3 regions of the Holzapfeliella saturejae genome follow, and region 2 is predicted to be linked to each of the others. Evidence: predicted binding sites of a transcription regulator. Region 2 holds the regulator's gene; each other region holds the start of a gene.
The links. The regulator NrdR, encoded in region 2, represses ribonucleotide reductase genes. The targets are predictions, from matches to a motif close to ACACNATATATNGTGT.
Positions count from the first base shown of each region.

Region 1: a site for NrdR is predicted at 3,401-3,416, ahead of nrdH (glutaredoxin-like protein NrdH). Genes of this name have one in related genera too.
Region 3: a site for NrdR is predicted at 3,464-3,479, ahead of pnuC (nicotinamide riboside transporter PnuC). Genes of this name have one in related genera too.

Region 1 covers NZ_JAWMWG010000001.1:102,534-107,801, forward strand. The annotation lists gene R4Y45_RS00420 (hypothetical protein) at 17-631, opposite strand; gene brnQ (branched-chain amino acid transport system II carrier protein) at 750-2,066, opposite strand; gene R4Y45_RS00430 (hypothetical protein) at 2,086-3,054, opposite strand; gene nrdH (glutaredoxin-like protein NrdH) at 3,503-3,736, shown strand; gene nrdI (class Ib ribonucleoside-diphosphate reductase assembly flavoprotein NrdI) at 3,733-4,101, shown strand; gene nrdE (class 1b ribonucleoside-diphosphate reductase subunit alpha) at 4,091-5,268, shown strand, end outside.
Region 2 covers NZ_JAWMWG010000001.1:1,058,024-1,063,291, reverse strand. The annotation lists gene mutM (DNA-formamidopyrimidine glycosylase) at 1-585, shown strand, start outside; gene coaE (dephospho-CoA kinase) at 575-1,198, shown strand; gene nrdR (transcriptional regulator NrdR) at 1,211-1,675, shown strand; gene R4Y45_RS05275 (DnaD domain protein) at 1,685-3,028, shown strand; gene dnaI (primosomal protein DnaI) at 3,042-3,962, shown strand; gene thrS (threonine--tRNA ligase) at 4,252-5,268, shown strand, end outside.
Region 3 covers NZ_JAWMWG010000004.1:88,390-93,657, forward strand. The annotation lists gene R4Y45_RS06680 (GNAT family N-acetyltransferase) at 1-36, shown strand, start outside; gene mmuM (homocysteine S-methyltransferase) at 72-992, opposite strand; gene R4Y45_RS06690 (amino acid permease) at 949-2,361, opposite strand; T-box leader at 2,413-2,663, opposite strand; gene pnuC (nicotinamide riboside transporter PnuC) at 2,695-3,441, opposite strand; gene R4Y45_RS06700 (ketopantoate reductase family protein) at 3,610-4,569, shown strand; gene fabZ (3-hydroxyacyl-ACP dehydratase FabZ) at 4,771-5,211, shown strand; gene R4Y45_RS06710 (MarR family winged helix-turn-helix transcriptional regulator) at 5,255-5,268, shown strand, end outside.

The DNA.
Region 1 (5,268 bases), 960 kb from region 2:
GGCTAGCTTTTTTATTTTAATAAATAACTTGAACATTAGCGTATAAGATACCTGCTGATGGAATTGCGTAGTTTGGCATTGCCACATCTAATTGACGTGGATTACTGTAAGCAAAACCACCAGTATCATTAACCGTACGATACCAAACAGTACCATCAGATAACGTGATTTTTAGCTTAGTTCCTTTTGGAAATACTGATAAGTTAGCAGCAACACCGCTGTAACCCATATTTGAGCCTAAAACTTTTGGATCGTAAAAACTCAATTTAAAGGTTCCTTGATTTGAAGTTTGTTCAGCAGCTTGAGAAACGGCTGCCGCATTTTGTGTATAACGGCTATTAATCCATTGATTTGCACCTAAATCATACCATAGGTTACCACTAGTATCTGTTGCCGTATTTAGGACTTTCCATGTTGTCCCATGACTTAAATATTGTCCAGTTAGTGACCCTTCAATATAGCCGTTCCAGACAGCAATACCATATCCGGGTACATAATTGATAGCAACATTTTCACCCTTTGTTGCAGCTTGGACTTCATTTGATTGTGTTGGTTTTGCGATAATAACCATTAAAGCTGCAATCAAGCTTATAAAAATTGTTTTAATTGTTTTATTGTTTAAATTTTTCAAGGAAATTCCTCCGAAATAATTGTTTTTTGTTTTTAAATAACAGAAACCATTGTAACGAATGAATGTAACAAACAGGTTACAAAACCCCCTTTAAACAATTACAATTATGTAACAATCGCTAACTTTTCGATTTTTTAAGGTAAATAAACGCAAAGATATAACCTAAAACACTTGGCATTAACCAACCGAATCCCTCTGATCCTAGTGGAATATATTGATTAATTAAGCCAAATGGACTACTTGGAGTTGCCAAAGCCAAAACATTACAAATGATTGGCAATATCGCAAAGGTAATGGCAAATCGATAATACAATGCATGATTGCCAAATTTTTGAGACGCAAACATAATTAATATTAAAATAAAGACAATTGGATAAACAAAGTTCAATAAATAAGTGGAATACATCAAAATAAAGTTCAACCCGCACATTGCAATGATAAAAGAAACAACCGCACTAATCTGATTAAAATAACGAGAATTAACACGCGGATAAATTTCACTCAACCCTTGTTCAAAAGAAGACATTAACCCAATTGCCGTCTTCAAAGTTGCGGAAATAACGATAACCATTAGCAAAATACCGCCGGCATCACCTAAGTAATGCTGCACTACTTTGACTAAAATCTGACTACCGTTAGTCATTGGTAACATGATTCCCGAACTCGTTGCACCCAAATAAACTAAGCCAAAGTAAACGCCAGCAATCAAAACAACTGCCACAAAACTGCTCTTTAAACTTTCGATAGCCAACTGTTTTGAATCTGTAACACCTAGATTTTGATAGGCTTTAACAATAATAAAACCAAAAATAACAGAAACTAGCGCATCTATTGTATTATAACCATCTAAAAAACCTTGAAGTATAGGATTTGTTGCATAAACCATACTAAGTGGTTGAACTGGATTCCCCATTTTAAAAATAAAAACCAAACCAAAAACAATAGCTAATGTCACCAGTAGTAAAGGTGTAAATATTTTACCAATAATCGTTACAATATTATGATTTTCTTGACTCAAGTAATAGACGATTGCAAAGTAAATCGCTGTATAAAGTGCCATCACCACAACATAATAATTTTGTGGTATAAAACTTCCAAGCCCCATTTCAAACGACACACTTGCTAGTCTAGGTAGTAAAATTAAAGGTCCTATAACCAAATAAAGCAATGTGCCAAATAATTTGCCCAGAATTGGCGAGAATTTTGTTAATATCTTTTTAAATTGATAAGTTTGACTAAGACATAGGCTTGCAATTCCCAGCAAGATAAACCCACAATCCGACAAAATAAAGCCAAAGAAGGCTTTTAGATAGTTGGATTGGGCTTGTTGGCCTAAAAAAACAGGGAATATTAGATTCCCTGCTCCAAAAAAAAGACCAAAAGTCATTAAACCAATCAGCAACGTTTGCTTAATTGTTATTTTTTTTGTATTCATTTGTTTACCTCTAAAAATTTTATTGAATAATTGGCAACTTATCACCTGCATAAAAAACAGACGTAATAAAATGACCGTATAATGGCATGACAATTTTAATTTGTTGATCTTTTTCAGTTAAGTCACCGACTTGACTAATTGTTAAAGTTTGACTGAAGTCTGTATGATTTTCAATTTTTTGTGATTGAATTGCCACTTTAAATTGCTGAGTAATGTCATCGTTATTTTGGTTATATACTTTAAAGTCTAGCGCTTCAATCGTTTCACTAGATGTGTTGAACTGATAAGTAAATGGCTTATCTTTTGAAATCTCTGAACGATTAAGGACAACATTTTTATGCTTCGTTAACTGACTATCTTGCAATGCTTTTTTTGAAGCCATCATATACTGGGGATTATCAAACCGATAACTGATGGTTTTTCCTGCATTTTTCTTTAAAAATTCAGAGTCATTGATTAACTGATCCTTATCAAAATTAGTTCCGGTTAGAACACGAACTAATCCTTGATTACGGTAATCCCAGTCTGTGTTGAAGTTAGTCCCATTATAGGTTAACTTTTGACCATCTGAATCTTCAAAGACTAAAGTCGCGTCATCTGAAAATGAATCAATATAAAGTGGTGTTTTAATTTCTAAAATGTGCCCTGCTGAAATATCTGAAGGAATCGTCAACTGACCTGCACTATGTTGGTACAGCATGCCACCTTCTTGTGAAGTATAAGCCATTTGATCAGTATGACTTTTAGATTTATCAAAATATAAATCGGGCTGCAAGGCATCTCTCCCCAATTTAGTTAAATGATACGTTAAATTTTCTCCCGACTTCAAACTGTCAGTCGTTTTTGCTTTTTGGTACATGTCACTAACAACAGCTTTTTTTTGGTTAGCAGCGACATAACGTGCACCTTTGTAAGCACCAAACATTGCTACCAAAACAATCACTAGTAAAGATGCCGCCTTCAAAACTGACACCAAGAATTTTTTCATATATTATAAACTCCCTCAATTTAGCACTCATTTAGAATTATAAAATAGATAGCAAACTAAAGTCTAGCTATTCTCAACTTTTGCTCTCGTTTATTTAGCAGATATTCTTAGCTCACCATAAATCTGTTGACATTTACCAAAATTTTTACTTAAATTTATTATTGTGGCTTAACGTAAAAGTCATTATTTTACAGATGCAATTAATTAAAAAAATTATCTAAACTCTACAAAGATGTTGGGATTACGATTTCTTATCTGTCAACCTTTTTTTATTCAATTTATCGCTTGACTTTAAGTCGTAATCATCGCACAATCTACATCATGAGGTATTGAGTTACCTTGATCCCCACAAGATATTGTGGGGTATTTAATTTTCAAAATACACTTTCAAATGGCCATTATCGTCGCATTTAATGGGCATTTAATAATTTCTAGGGGGATTTTTATCATGACAGAATCAATCATGTACACTAAAAACAACTGCATGCAGTGCAAAATGATGAAACGTTTGCTTGCTCAAAAAGGTATCAAATTTAAAGAAGTTAATGTTGATGAAGATGCAAAGGCTTTAGAAGAACTAAAAGCCCAAGGTTACCGTAGCGTACCTGTTTTCTTCTCACCTGATCAAGATCCTATTGTTGGTTTTGCACCTAACAAAGTGAAAGACTTGGTTTTATCATGAAATTAGCTTTTTACACATTAACTGGTCAAACCAGAAGATTTATGAAGAAGTTAGATTTACCTTCTTATGAAATTAGTGATGAAGATCCATTTCATGAGATGAATGAACCGTTTATCTTGATTGTGCCGTCATATGAATTAGAACTTGTTGAAAGTATTCTTGAGTTCTTGGATTATGGCTCCAATGCTGAAAATTTAGTAGGTGTTGCTGGTGGTGGTAACAAGAACTTTAACCATCTTTACCTTCACACTGCTAAGAAAATTTCAGAACACTATGACGTTCCTATTATTTTTGATTTTGAATTTAATGGCACCAACAAAGATGTCGAAGAATTCAAGAAAGTTGTGAAAGAATATGAGTCTTAAAGATTTAAATATCAGTGACATTTCTTACTTTGTTTTAAACAACGAGGTAAACCGTCCTGTTGATAATCAAATCCCACTTAATAAAGATAAAGAAGCCTTGAAGGCTTTCTTCCACGAAAATGTAATTCCTAATGTTAAACAATTTAATAACTTAAAAGAAAAATTAGACTTTTTAATTGAACATGACTACATTGAAGCTGAATTTCTAGAACAATACTCTCAAGATTTTCTAGAAAACTTGCATAAGAGAATGGAAGATGCAAACTTCCGTTTCAAATCATTTATGGCAGCTTACAAGTTTTATAATCAATATGCTTTAAAAACTAACGATGGTGCTTATTATCTTGAGACCTTCATCGATAGGGTCTTTTTTAATGCCCTTTATTACGCAAATGGCGATGAAAAACTTGCAGAAGCTTTAGCTGATGAAATGGTTAGTCAACGCTACCAACCTGCGACACCTAGCTTTTTAAATGCTGGTAAAAAACGTCGTGGGGAATTTGTTTCTTGTTTCCTAATCCAAATGACTGATGATATGAACAGTATTGGGCGTGGAATTAACTCAGCACTTCAATTATCACGAATTGGTGGTGGGGTTGGGATTGCGCTATCAAACTTGCGTGAATCTGGTGCCCCAATCAAAGGAATCGAAGGTGCTTCTAGTGGTGTTATTCCCGTTATGAAGTTACTTGAAGATTCATTTTCATACTCAAATCAATTGGGCCAACGCCAAGGTGCTGGTGCTGTTTACTTAAACGTTTTCCATCCAGACATCATCCAATTCTTGTCAGCTAAAAAAGAAAATGCTGATGAAAAAATCCGTGTTAAAACACTCTCTTTAGGTGTTGTCGTACCCGATAAATATTATGAACTTGTACGTACTAACCAAGATATGTACTTATTCAGTCCTTATGATGTTGAACGTATTTATGGCGAACCTTTCTCATATGTTGATATTACAAAAGAGTATGACAATATGGTTCAAAATGATGAAATTCGCAAATATAAGATTAAAGCTCGTGAACTTGAAAATGAGATTTCAAAACTTCAACAAGAATCAGGTTATCCCTATATTTTAAATGTGGATACTGCTAACCGTGAAAACCCTGTTGACGGTAAAATTATCATGAGTAACTTATGTTCTGAGATCCAACAAGTTCAAACACC
Region 2 (5,268 bases):
TCACAAACACCGATTCAAAAACACGAACACCTCAGTATTTTATTTACAGATGGTACGCAATTGCGTTATGATGATGTACGAAAGTTTGGCCGTCTACAGTTAGTAGAAACAGGTCGAGAACGGGTTGAAACTGGCATTCGATATTTAGGTTATGAACCTAATCAAGCTGAATTTACATCAGCGTATTTTTATCAAGCTCTTCAAAAAAAGAAGAAAAACATCAAAAATACGTTACTTGATCAATCTATTGTCAGTGGATTAGGCAATATTTATGTCGATGAGGTTTTGTGGTTAAGTCATATTCATCCTTTAACAAAAGCCCAAGATTTAACAAAAGCCCAAGTTTTAAGCTTGCATCAAGCTATTAACGAAGAAATCAAGTTAGCCATTGAGTTAAATGGGACAACTATTAGAAGTTATCATGATTCTAATGGTAATGAAGGTCAATTTCAGAACTTCTTACATGTTTATGGCAAGCAAGGAAAGCCTTGTGAAAGATGTCAAACTACTATAGAAAAAATTAAAGTAAATGGGAGAGGAACATCATTTTGCCCAAATTGTCAGGTGGTAAAAAATGACGGATAAAATAGGACTTACAGGATCAATTGCAACCGGAAAAAGTACAGTTGCCAAGATATTTAAATCTTATAATATACCAGTTGTAGATGCAGACGAGGTAGCTAAATCATTAATCGAACCACATAAAAAAGGTTGGCATAACATTGTTGATTTTTTTGGTGAGGAAGTATTGAATTCTGATCAAACGATTAATCGAAAAAAGCTAGGGTCAATTGTGTTTTCAGATGCAACGAAGCTTAAACAGCTGAATCAAATTAATGGTAAATTGATCCGTCAAGAAATCATGAGACAAGTCGAACACTTTAACACGCCAGAAAATGAACTGGTTATTGCGGATATTCCACTGTTATTTGAGTCGGATTATCGGACTGAATTTGATCAAGTGATGTTGGTCTACACTGATGAAGCAACACAGCTAAGCCGATTAATGAAGCGTAATAATATGTCTGAAAAATCAGCGCAAAAGCGTATTCGAGCGCAGTGGTCCATTGAACGTAAGCGAACTTTATCAGATATTATTATTAATAACAGCGGTACAAAAAAACAAACTGAAAAACAAATAGAAAAATATCTTAGTGACAATTATCCTCAAATCATGTTGCCGCAAGATAAACGTTAGGAGAATGATTGCATGCAATGTCCAATGTGTCATCAAAAAACCTCGCGCGTTATAGATAGTCGTCCTAGTGATGAAGGTCGTGCAATTAGAAGACGTCGAGAATGCGAAAACTGTCAATTTAGATTTACGACTTTTGAGCGAATTGAATTAACACCGCTTTTAGTTGTTAAAAATGACGGGACTAGAGAAGCTTTTAACCGAGATAAAATAATGGCTGGTCTTATTCGTGCTGCCGAAAAAAGACCTATTAAGAGTGAAGCGCTTAATAAAATTGTCGACAGAATAGAAAATGGCATTAGAACCAGTGGTGAAATGGAAGTGCCTTCTAAAAAAGTCGGCGAATTAGTGATGAGCGAGTTGTCACAATTGGACGATGTAGCTTATATTCGTTTTGCAAGTGTTTATCGTCAATTTAAGGATGTCAGTGGATTTATGACAACACTTGAAGAGATGATGAACAAAGAAGGCGACGAGTAACGCAATCTAATGACGTTATTTAATAATCCTAAACAACGATTTTATACGCTGTATCCGCAGCAATTAACAGCACATGAAATCGAAGTTTTAACCTTACTCTACCAACCCTTAATTGGCGCTAAAGCCGTCAGTTTGTTTTTAACGTTGAATCAATTGGCAGACAAAATGCCTGTTCGATCACAATACAAGACATTAATACAAGTACAAGAGCAAACTGACTTATCTCTAAGTGAGATAGATCAAGCAAGACAAAAATTAGAAGGCGTTTCGCTACTCAAAACTTATCAAGATTCAAACGAAGTTTTGGGTCTATTTTTTGTCTTTGAACTGAATCCAATTTTATCTGTTTCAGAATTTTTTCAGACCTTTTTGTTATCTAGTTTACTTTTAGAAAAAATCGGTGAAGTTCGTTATCAGAAGTTAAAAGAAAAATATGCACAACCCAAACCAGTTATCTTTAATCAACCACAAGATATTTCAAGTAGCTTTTTTGATATCTTTCATGTGCGAGAAGAACAGGTGTTGTCGCCTTCACCAGTTGTTAAAGAAATGGCTGATGAAACCAAATCACCAGCTAAGAATAAACAATCACAACTAGATGAAAAACAGGCTGCGACAATCGAATGGGACTTTTTGACTGACTTTTTAGCTGCTTACCACATTTCAGAACGAGAGGTAATGAAGCATCAAAAACGTTTTTACGATATGATGCGTTTTTATGGTATTTCAGAACAAGAGCTGGGCAATATCATTGTTAAAACGTTGAATGTTGGGGATGCAACCTTAAACTTCAAACGTATTGAAAATATGCTGGCTGATACTTACCACTCAACAGCTCATGTGGCAAAACAACCACAAGTTCAGTCTAAATCATCACAAACACAAGATTCATTTAGTGTAGAAGAGAAAAAACTGATTGCAAGTGCAAAAAAAGTTACACCTTTACAGTATTTAGAACGTTACAAAAACCAAAAGGGTGGTTTTTCAACTTTTGGAGAAAAACAAATTCTCTACCGATTGAGCCAAAATATTCATTTATCAGATGAAATGATTAACATGATGATTTGGATTGCATTAAGATATGAACCAACGTTGAAGCAAAATTTAATGGATAACTTAGCTAATGATTGGCTTCAACAAGGTATCACTAATGCTGAGCAAGTCGTTAATTATCTAAAAGCAAGAGAAAGTCAGTCACCCAAAAAAGCGAAAAAAACGCAGTACCAGTCTAAGCCAGCTCGTAAAGAAATTGCGACCGATTGGTCTAAAAAAGAAAACCAATCACAAATGCCAGAGCAAAAAGAGTTATCTCAACTAGATAATTTATTAAAAGAAATCGATTATCCAGATTAAAGGAGGGGTTTACATGCAAAATATCTCACGTGTTATTAATCAAATTCTTGAAAAGAAAAATGTTAAGATTAGTTTGGATGAACTCATGACTGAAGCTATCCAAGATAAAGATGTTCAAGAATTTATTGCAAAAAACAAAGCAAAACTAGATGAAGGTGCCGTTGAAAAAAGCAGTGCTAACATTTATGAGTATGTGACACAAAAGCAAGCGACGGAAAACGACTCAAATAATCCATTATCTGGCTATGCACCACATTTAATTGTCAATGACGGATTGATTGAAGTGAGCTATGAACCTACTCAAGCAGCAATCGAAAAATCTAAACAAAAAAAATTAGCTAAGCAACTCAACTACATTTCATTACCTGATAGTCTAAAGACAGCTTCTTTGAATGATTACAACGACGGTAGTGAAGGCAGATTTGAGGCTTTAGCAGGATGTGCGAGTTTTATTCGTGATTATCTTAATGGCGAAGTGAATAAGGGATTTTTCTTGTGTGGAGACTTTGGTGTTGGTAAAACTTATTTATTAGCAGCTACTGCCAATAAACTGGCAGAAAAAGGAACGCCAGTTTCTGTCGTCCATTTTCCAACTTTTGCTTCAACTATCCGATCACAAGTCCAAAATAATACGGCTATTATTGAAATTGAACGTTTGCAAAAAACACCAATTTTAATGCTAGATGATATTGGCGCAGAAACATTGACTACTTGGATTCGTGATGATGTTTTAGGGGTTATCTTGCAATACCGAATGGAACGCCGTTTACCCACGTTCTTCAGTTCGAACTTTTCAATGGCAGAATTAGAAAATCATCTGACTTATGTTAAAGGTGACGTGGAGCCGGTAAAAGCCAAACGAATTATGGAACGTGTTAAAAGTCTGTCACATGAAGTGACGATTAGTGGTTCAAACAGACGTAATCCAGAATAAATGGTTTATGCTTGACACTTTTATTAAATTAGTTATAATAAAGTTATCATATAAAAGACAAGCTGATACAGTTAATTCCAGAGAAAAAAGCCTTGGCTGAAAGCTTTTTATTGTAAGCGGTACCACTTTTATAGCAATCTTAATACTGTTAACAGGTTGACGACCTTTATCAAGTCTAACGAGAAAGATTATGACTTAATAATCTAAATCTTGGGTGGAACCACGTTTATGACGTCCCGATGCAAGCTTTTGCATCGGGATTTTTTATTTTTTTGGGAGGATACATAATATGAGTTTTGAACTAGTATTTCCAGATGGAAATCGCAAACAATATGATGACGCTGTTAGCGTTAAAGAAGTTGCTAAATCAATTAGCACAAGCTTAGCTAAAAAAGCTGTTGCTGGTGTTTTGAATGGTGAACTTCTTGATTTAAATGAAGAAATTTCACAAGACGGAAACATTGAAATCGTTTTACAAAAAGATGAGTTAGGATTACGTGTATTACGTGATACAGCAGCATTCCTATTCTCATATGTGGCTAAAAAAGCACATAGTGATATTAACTTTGGCGAAAGTAAAGCAATTGAAGATGGTTTTTATGTTGATACAGACAAAGAAAATCAAATTGCTGTAACTGAATTACCAGAATTGCAAGAAGCAATGCAAAAAGTAGTTAAATCAGGCTTGCCAATCGAAGTTGACATGATGGATAAAGCTGATTTAGAAAAACATTTTGAAAACGATGATTACAAACTATCATTACTTAAAGCTATGGATGCTGTTCAAATCAAAGTTTACAAAATGGGTGACTTCATCGACTTTGGTTATAAAGCACTATTACCAAATGCAAGCGGTGTAAAAGAATTCGCACTACTTTCAGTAGCTGGTGCATACTGGCAAGGTAAATCAACTAACCCAATGCTACAAAGAATTTATGGAACAGCATTCTATAAGAAAGCTGATTTAGAAGCTGATTTACAACGTCGTGCAGACATTAAAGAACGTGACCACCGTACTTTAGGTCGTGACTTGGACTTATTCTTTGTTGATCCAAAAGTTGGTGCTGGTTTGCCATACTGGATGCCAAATGGTGCAACTATTCGTCGAGTAATTGAACGTTACATTACCGACAAAGAATTGGCTGCTGATTATGAACACGTTTATACACCAATTTTATCTAACTTAGATTTATACAAAACTTCAGGACACTGGGATCACTATCGTGAAGACATGTTCCCTCCAATGGACATGGGTGATGGCGAAATGCTAGAACTACGTCCAATGAACTGTCCTTCACATATTCAA
Region 3 (5,268 bases), on a different contig from region 2:
GAGTGGAACAGCTACTTTGAAGCTGTTATTAGATAAAACAAAAACATCAACTCATTTTGAGTTGATGTTTTTTAGTTTAAACTCGACACAATCGCTCTAACTTCTGGTTCTGACGTACAACAACAGCCACCTATCCACTTGGCACCTTGTTCATGCCACTGTTTAGTATAAGTGTTGAAAGTTTGTTGACTGTGAGGTGCTTTGTCCCATTCCTTAACTTCTGGTGAATAACTTGCACCAGAGTTTGGATAAATGACTAAATCTTTTTGGGCAGTTGGTTGAACTTGTTTCAAAAATGAAGTAACTAACTCAGGTGCAATACAATTTGCACCATAAGCAATTACTTGGTTATTTTCTTCAAGTAATGCTTGAACCTGTTCAAAAGGTGTGCCATCACTTAATGTTTTGGCATCTTTCAATGTACAAGTCACCCAAACAGAAATTTCTGGTAACTCTTTAAGTAGCTCTAAAATTACCTTGATTTCTTGATAGTTAGGCATGGTTTCAATCGCTAATAAGTCACAACCTTCTGCTATTAAAACATCTAGACGATCACGATGAAATTCACGATACGCTTCATCAGATAACGCGTAATCTCCTCGATATTCTGAACCATCTGCTAGATAAGCCCCATAAGGTCCCACCGCTCCTGCTAAAAATTTTGGTTGAGTTGAGTCACTAGCCTGACGGGCTTCATCAGCTAATTGAACTGCACGTTTAATCAACGTTTTAGCTTGGTCAACGCTGTAGCCTTGATCTAAATAACCTTGAACACTAGCTTGATAGGTGGAAACAATTGCAATATTAGCTCCAGCATCAAAGTAGGCTTGATGAACATCTTTGATTTTTTCGGGGTAGTAGTCAATAGCTGAAGCTGTCCATAATTTATTGTTTAAATTAACCTGACGTTCTTCAAGTCCTAGTGACATTGCCCCATCAATTACAATACTATTTTGTTGCTTTGCCCAATTTTTGATTAACTCTTTTGACATGTTTAGTCTCCTTTTTTTGAATAATAAAATAATAATAAGCAAATACGATGGCCGAGAATAATACACCGGCAATTAAAGATAGCTGTTGTTCTGGATCAAATCCAATCCCAACCAGAGAAATGGTACATAAGATGATAACTGCCCACGGTACAATTGGGTAGAAAGGAGTTTTATATTTTAAGTCTGACGTTTTGTGCCCTTCTTTTAAAAACTGCTTTCTAAATCGTAATTGTGCAACCCCAACAGATAACCAAACCGAAACGACCGCAAATCCTGACAATGATGTTAACACTAGATAAACGGTTCCAGGTGCATAAATACTAGAAAACAAGGATAATAATCCGCCTAATAATGTGAGTGTTAACCCGTAGATAGGTAAGCCATTTTTATTTAACCTAGCTAACTTTTTAGGAAGTGGGCCTTGATTAGCTAGTGACCAAATCATTCTGGATGCAGCATAAACACCTGAGTTAGCACCTGAAAGAACGGTAATAAATAAAACCACGGACATTAAATTACCTGCATAAGCAAACCCCGCGTTATTTAAAATTGCAACAAACGGACTTGTGGTCAGCCCTGATGACTCTTGTGGCAGTAAAGCTCCAATTACAAAAATGGCACCGATAAATAAGATGACTAAAATAACAAGTGTCTTTAAAATGGCACCAGGTAAAACTTTTTGAGGGTTTTTAGTTTCACCTGCAGCAACTGCGATAATTTCCGTTCCTGAAAAAGCAAAGTTAGCAGCTAAAATTACCGAAATCACAGGCAAAATTCCATTAGGTAGTAAGCCATTTTTAGTAAAGTTTGATAATAAAACGGGTTGTGTTTGACCTGCTGATTGAATAACCCCAAAAACTAAAGCTAGTCCAATTACAATAAAAACCAGTAAAGCTAAACTTTTAATAATAGACATTACCAACTCACTAGCTGCAAACCATTTGACCTGTGATAAATTCAATGCTGCTAACAAGACAATGAATATCATGCACCAAATCCAAACAGGTATGTTTTGATAAAAACCATTTGCAATCATGGCTAAGGTAATGAGTTGCGACCCTAATGAGACAGTCCAAGTTAACCAATATAACCAAGCAACGACAAAACCAACACCTGGATGAATATGCTTGCTAGCATAAGTATGAAATGATCCTGTTGTTGGATTATGAACGGACAATTCTCCCAAACACAACATCACCAAACATACCAAAATTGCCCCAATAATATATGCAGCTAAGGTTCCAATGGGACCTGCTGATTGAATTAAATAACCTGAACTCATGAAAATACCTGTTCCAATAACACCTCCAAGTGATAATGTCACCAGGTGCTTACTTTGCATTTGTTTTGTAAATGATTCTTTTGCCATGTGATTGACTCCTCCTTTTTAATTAATGAAATAAAAAAAGACACCCGCCCTAAAAAGGGCGAGTGTCTCTCGCGGTACCACCTTTGTTTTAAATTTAGCCGTGATTAAATCCACAGCTAAACTCTCTCAATCCGGAACTAACATTCCTTCACGCTATATCAGGCGTACCCGTTGTAAGCTCAATTACTTTACTCACAAAAGCTCAAAGACCATTTTCATTCTGCTTCAAATATCTACTCTCACCAACTGTAGACTCTCTTTAAAATGAAGTTGAGAATTACTTTTCTCATCATCGCTTAATCATTTCATTTTTTTATAATGTTTACATGGTTTTCACCTTTTGTCAACACTTTTATGGAACCATGGAATATTTTTATCAAATAAAGCTAACGCATCATTCAATAAGTAAAGCGTATATGTAAATAGTAACGTAAAGTTAGCATCGCCTTGAAAAGCGGTTGTGCCCCATAAAATCACACTCATTACACCTTGGAAAATCCAAAAGTAATATTGATCTCTAAATCTTAATGTTGCCAAAATAGAACCGGTAATACCAACTGCTCCAGCAAAAGCATCAAGTACTGGTCGTGGACTAATAAACAACTGTGTATCCATTAAATAAAGTAATCCAAACACAACAATAAAGAATAAAGCTGTTAGCCCCCAGTCTCTTAATGGTTTTGAGTCAGAAAGACCTCGAATATGAGCTTGTACATTCTCAGACCACTTAGGTAGAACTAAAACTGGAATGTCTAATAAAATAATATAAGCTGCCTGTAAAACAACATCAGCATAGTTCTTAGCTGAAATTGCGACAATAATATATAAAATCGCACTGATTAAACCAAACATACCATTAACAGGTTTGGCGTTTGTAATTGCAAGTGTTGTGGTGTATCCCAAAATACCCGCAAACATCGTTGTAATTGAAATAGCATTAATATCACTTGTAATTGTTGTTAAAATTACAACAATTATCCCCAATGTTAACAACTGGTAACTTCGCTTAGTCCACCCCTTCATTTGATGAATATACCAGCTTGGTTTTAACACACGTAATGCGTCTTGATTCAATTTCATTCCCCTTCTCTATAAAAAATCAACACTAGATATTGTACACGTCATTCAAAAAAACGCAATATTTTTCTATATGTTGTGTTTTTTGAAAAAGTCAAGTATTTTAACATTTGATTTTTATGTAATAAATGTTAAAATTTAATAAATTTATAATATTCGGAGGTACAGATTATGAGATATGCAGTTTTGGGATCAGGAGCCATGGGTTTTAGATATGGTGTTATGTTACAAGAAAATGCAGGTGTCACTGTTGACTTTGTTGATTCATGGGAACCTAATATTGAAGCTGTCAAAAAGCAAGGCGGCGTTCGTGTTCAACGTGATCACGAAAATGAACAGTTAATCGATGTTAATATTTACTCACCTGAAACGTATGATCAAAAACCAGATGTTTGGTTAGTTTTTGCCAAACAAATGGAACTCCAAAACTTACTTGACTGTTGTCAAAAAGCTGGATTGTTCAACGATAATCAATATGTTGTCAGTGCTATGAATGGGATTGGCCACATGGACAAAATCGTTCAATTCTTCCCAAATGAACATGTTCTGGGTGGAACAGCAATGATTGCAACACTAATGCCTGAACCTGGGTTTGTTGACTTCATGGGTAAAGAAGGCAAAGAAAGTATGCATCTTGCAACTTATGGCGATAACGAGCCTGATGCTAACCAAAAACAAATCATGGCTGATTTAGAAAGTGCTAAACTTCACCCAATTTATAGTGAAGATTACTTGAGTATGGCCATGACCAAGCTATTGTTCAACTCCGTTGTTAATACAATCTGTACGATGTTTGAAATTCCAATGGGACAATTCGGTGACTTCAAAGGGGCTAAAGAAATGACTACCCAAATGATGGATGAAGCCTTTGAAGCTTGTAAACGAAACAATATTGACCTACCTCAAACAAAAGAAGAAGCTATTCAAGGTGTTTTAGATGGTTGTGTAGATTACAAATATCACCACCCTTCTATGTATCAAGACCTTTCTAAAAATCGTCCAACAGAAGTCGATTACATTAATGGCTATATTGTCAAACTTGGTGACAAAGTTGGATACAATTGTGCCGTTCACCGCTTTGTTGTGAACGAAGTTCACTTAGCTGAAAGTATTAAACAAGCTCAAAAGTAGTTTGAATATCAAACTTTTTTACACGCTAAATAAAAACCGCTAAATCCTTTATATAAAAGGGTTTATAGCGGTTTTTGTTTTATCGAAATTCAAATTTTAATTAGCCAATTTTAAAAAAAGGTTTGATATTCAAACAAAAATAATATACCATGAATTCCAGTTCAGAAAAGTAACACAATTGCTGAACATTAGGAGGAAATTATGGAGCCAGTTTTAACTGCAAGCGAAATTATGAAAATGATTCCCAACCGCTATCCAATTCTTTTTATGGATTACGTTGATGAAATCAATCCCGGAGAATCAATCGTGGCAACTAAAAATGTCACAATCAACGAAGAGTTTTTCCAAGGACACTTCCCTGGAAACCCTGTTATGCCGGGAGTTTTAATTATTGAAGCTCTTGCTCAAGCCGCTTCTATTTTAATTTTAAAATCTAAAGAATTCGAAGGCAAGACTGCTTACATGGGTGCGATTAAAAACGCCAAATTCAGAAAAGTAGTTGAACCTGGTGATGTATTAAAACTTCACGTCAAAATGATTAAGCAACGTGCCAACATGGGTATTGTTGAAACTTACGCAGAAGTTAATGGTAAGAAAGCTTGCCAAGCCGAACTTACTTTTATCGTAGCTAATCGCGATTAAATCAAACAGACGTTGCGCTTATAACTTAACTGAGGAGAAAAGTATGTCAGTTCATGA